DNA from 2 places in the Paenibacillus sp. ALE2 genome. Region 1 is predicted to be linked to the other one. Evidence: riboswitches for the same ligand, from Rfam matches in the RefSeq annotation. Region 1 holds a riboswitch; the other holds the start of a gene.
The links. A riboswitch is a leader RNA that binds a small molecule or an ion and turns the genes downstream of it on or off. The one in region 1 is predicted to bind cyclic di-GMP.
Positions count from the first base shown of each region.

Region 1 (2,205 bases):
CGTACGATGGTTTTTGGAAGGATTTGGGCACCTGGAATACGCTCACAGAAGAAATGTCTAATCAGCAAGTGGGCAGAGGTGTAGTAACGGAGGATTGTGTTAATACAAGCCTTATTAATGAGCTGGACATTCCGGTAGCGATCATTGGAACGAATGATCTGATTGTAGCCGCTAGCCCAGATGGTATTCTTGTGACCAATAAGGCAGAAAGCCCACGCATCAAGGAAGTGCTCAAGGCTCATGATCAGCGTCCAATGTATGAAGAACGCCGTTGGGGGCAGTATCGAGTTGTAGACTATGTAAAGTATGACGAGGGTAATGAGGTACTGACCAAACGAATCCGCGTACACAAAGGTAAAAATATCAGCTACCAGCTTCACTTTAAACGAAGCGAAATCTGGACCATTATTAGCGGCGAAGCGGAAATTATTTTGAATGAGAAGCTGCACAAAGTGAAGGCCGGTGACGTAGTCCGTATCCCTGAAGGAACCAAGCATAGCATTTTGGCTGTAACCGATGTGGATTTTATAGAGGTGCAGACTGGCTCTGAGTTGGTTGAAGAGGATATTGTACGCTTTTGCATGGATTGGAATGAAATTGCCCGTCATCAATTTATCTCATAATCGTTTTCGTAAAAACGAAATAAAGAAGATTTGATGAAAATTTATAGCCCAAACTGTCGAAATTGGGCGAAAACCTGTAAATTCATGAACATGACCTATTAAATTTTGGTAAAAAAAAGTCGATACTTAGGTTAAGAAGGAATCCAAACTCCTTCCAACGATAAACGCAGCCCTGTCGAAAGGCAGGTACGCAAAGCTAAAGGGCCTTCCCGTAAGGATGGCAGCCTGGCTACCGAAAGGAAGAGCAAAAGTGAGATTCAATTTTATTCCTCTGTATCGACTGATACGTCATGTACTCCCCGTAGTTATAATTTTTTCTTTGTTTCCCGTCGGATTTGGTGATTCTCTGTCTGTGGTGAATGCCGCTTCATTACAACCTGTTAATTCGGACGCTTGTACTCAGGCCCGTGAATTATACAATTATTTACTCAGCATCTCTGGAAAGAAAACAGTCACTGGTCAGCATGATTATTTGGAAAGTCCAGATGAATTAAGCAACAAGGTCCAAAAAATCAGCCAGGCGTATGTGGGTCTGCACGGCTATGAGATGGGAGCCATCTCTGGTCAATCTGACGCTACAGAAGCAGCACAACGTAAAAATGTCGTCGATAGCGCTATTCGTTGGAGCAGAGCAGGTGGCATTGTGACGATGACTTTTCATGAAGCGCTGCCGGGTAGACCGCTGACTTGGGCCAATGTGCAGGCCAAAGTAAGTCAGGCGGAGTTCAATAAATATGTCACGCCAGGCACTGCGCAGTATAACCTCCTCATTGCCGATCTGGATAAGGTCGCTGTATCGTTAAAGCAGCTTCGTGATGCAGGGGTTCCGGTATTGTGGAGACCTTACCACGAAATGAATGGTGACTGGTTCTGGTGGGGAAACAAAAACAATTTCAATCAGCTATGGAATATCATGTACGACCGTTTTGTTAACACGCATCAATTGAACAATCTGCTGTGGGTGTGGAGTCCCAATGCTCCCAATTCCTACACTGTCCCGTATACCCCAAAATATCCGGGGGATGACAAAGTGGATATTTTGGCAGTAGACATCTACAACAATGATTTTAAGCAAAGTCACTATGAAGGACTGCTCGAGTTGGCACGGAATAAGCCGATTGCCATTGGCGAGCACGGTGAGATACCTAGTTCTGAGGTGTTGCAGGCTCAGCCAAAATGGGTGTATTCCATGACTTGGGGCAAGATGCTGACCGAGAATAACACAACCACTCAAATACAGGATTATATGAACGATGCGAAGAGTTTGACACGGGATGATGTGAAAAATGGGCTGGAGGCCATCCAACAACCTGGAACAGATGTACCGACCTTACCGGATGAGGGACAAAGTGAGCCTCTCCCAGCTCCACCAGTAGTGATTGCTCCTCCAGCTCCGACTCCTCCTTCCGTTCCTGATGAAGTATATGTGAACGGGCTGCGGGGCGAATATTTCAACAATATGAATGTGAGCGGCAGTCCTGTTTTGATCCGTACAGACAGCAAGCTGGACTACAACTGGCGCGCCATTGCTGCTGATCCAAAGGTAAATGCCGACCAGTTCTCGGTTCGCTGGACGGGTAAA
Region 1 covers NZ_CM134213.1:151,698-153,902, reverse strand. Annotated here, with positions in the region: gene ACXHJ1_RS00760 (sugar phosphate nucleotidyltransferase) at 1-623, shown strand, start outside; cyclic di-GMP riboswitch class I at 779-860, shown strand; gene ACXHJ1_RS00755 (glycosyl hydrolase) at 874-2,205, shown strand, end outside.

Region 2 (2,205 bases), 930 kb from region 1:
CCCCTCCGCTTTTGCCAAGCAATCCCTTTTATATATTCAGGAATTAGGATATTTCCAAAAAACCTCTGATTTTACAATAGAAAGGAAAGAACTCACCTCCTTTTTGCTTGTTTTTACGCTGTCTGGTAAGGGAGAGTTACTGTACCAGGACAAGAAATATATTTTAAAGCCTCATGATTTGTTTTTTGTTAATTGCGAGGAATATGTACAATACAGCACCTCCGGTGATGAAGCCTGGAAGTTTATCAGCTTATACCTGTACGGCAACCTGATCGAGCATTTTTACGAACAATTTGCCAAGCATAATAAACCGGTAATATCCGTGCACAATCCGTCTATTATATTGGACAAGCTGCATGCTCTAATCTGCGGACAGTCTGATCGGAGCCTTTCCGGCGAGCTGCTAACGTCCAGACTCATTGGTGAGATACTGACGTACATTTTGCAGCATCCTTATGATCAGCGGCATGTAAATGCTGGAACGCTCAGCGAAGTACGTCGGGTGCAGCAGTACTTGGACCAGTCCTATTGTGAACGAATTACGCTAGACTCACTGGCAGACATGTTCAACCTAAACAAATTTAATCTTGCTAAAAATTTCAAAAAACAGATTGGATTTTCTCCAATTGATTATCTCATTAATGTCCGGATCACAGCCGCTCAGGGATGGCTTAAAACCAGTGACATATCCATTGTGGATATCGCAAGGTACGTTGGGATTCCCAATACAAGCCATTTTATCAACCTATTCAAGGAACATGTAGGGGAAACACCTCATTCCTTCCGTAAAAAATGGGGAAACCGCTCCAAACTGTAAATAGGAGGTCTCATGTACTCCGTTTGATAGACGATAGACGAACAAGCTATTCAAGCTAATGGCAAAGCTGTCGAAAGACAGTGACGCAAAACTATAGGGCCTTCCTACTCGGATGGCAGCCAGTTACCAGGTGAACGAGCTTTTTATTATGCCTTTTTACATAGCTCCATCACAAAATTGCTATACCTCTCTCGAAGAAAAAACCTTGATCACTATGATCAAGGTTTTTTTCTGTTGGGGTAGTCATGTCAACCTAGCATGCTGAATATACTAATTTCGAACTAGGAGGAGGGAAGGAAAACAATATAACACAACATAACCGCCGGAGCTTGCCATATTACGATGAATAGGAGAATCACTTGGAGCATGGGAACCAAAATAAATGTCATGATTATTGCCTTATTGCTCATTGTCCAAAGCTTTTTCAGCACCACACTGGCTTACGCAGATCCTCCTGCCCCTGAACTGCCGCACAGTGCTGTATCCGATCCTACAACCGTTACGGATGCTGTATATGCGGTCCCAAACCCTGAACCCCCTAAGGAGGTTCCGCCAAACACTGTCCCTTCCGTGCAAGGAGCAGCTCATTCAAAGTCTCAAAAGGAAGCAGCTCCCCAGAGTATACTAACGAAGTTGAGTCTAACGGACGAAGCCGGACGTGTCATTGATGCGGTATATAATCCAGGTAGTACGTTCGACATTGGATCAGCCATCCAACTTGGCTATGAATGGGAGCTTCCTGACGATACTTATAAAGCAGGGGATACCTTCACCTTTCACTTACCAGAACAGTTTGTCATCTACACTGATATCTCATCTCCGCTAGTGACTACAGACGGGACCGTGGGGTTCTTTACAGTAGATCGTCAGGGTAAGGTCATCATGACCTTTAACCAATATGTAGAGAACCATTCCCATGTCAGCGGCAAACTGCAAATTAAAACCGAATTCACAAAAGAAACGGTGAAAGGCAGCACAGAAGTCATCATTGCGATTCCAATTAAAGGCGGGGTTCAAACGGTCATCGTAAATGTGAAACCCCAGTCAGGGCCAACCTTAAGCAAGCAAGGAAAAATAAATGGCACCCACCAGATCGACTGGGCCATTGATGTGAACAAACAGCTAAACACCGTTAAACACGCCCTCATTACCGATCCAACTCCTTCAGGACTGGAACTCGTGAGAGGCTCTATCCGACTCTATCATCTGCAAGTCAATATCGATGGCACGACCGTTGTCAAAGACCTAGTGAATGCGAGTAAATACGCCATTGAATCGGATCAAGCCGGGACCGGATTTGCAATTCGTTTTCAAGATGCTAGCATTAGCACTGCCTATCAGATCCAATACTCCACCCGCATTACTGGCAACGAAACTCGCTTTTCCAA
Region 2 covers NZ_CM134213.1:1,085,788-1,087,992, forward strand. Annotated here, with positions in the region: gene ACXHJ1_RS04585 (AraC family transcriptional regulator) at 1-817, shown strand, start outside; cyclic di-GMP riboswitch class I at 868-948, shown strand; gene ACXHJ1_RS04590 (collagen binding domain-containing protein) at 1,184-2,205, shown strand, end outside.
Region 2: linked by a shared signal. The riboswitch ahead of ACXHJ1_RS04590 (collagen binding domain-containing protein) and the one ahead of ACXHJ1_RS00755 (glycosyl hydrolase) in region 1 are both predicted to bind cyclic di-GMP.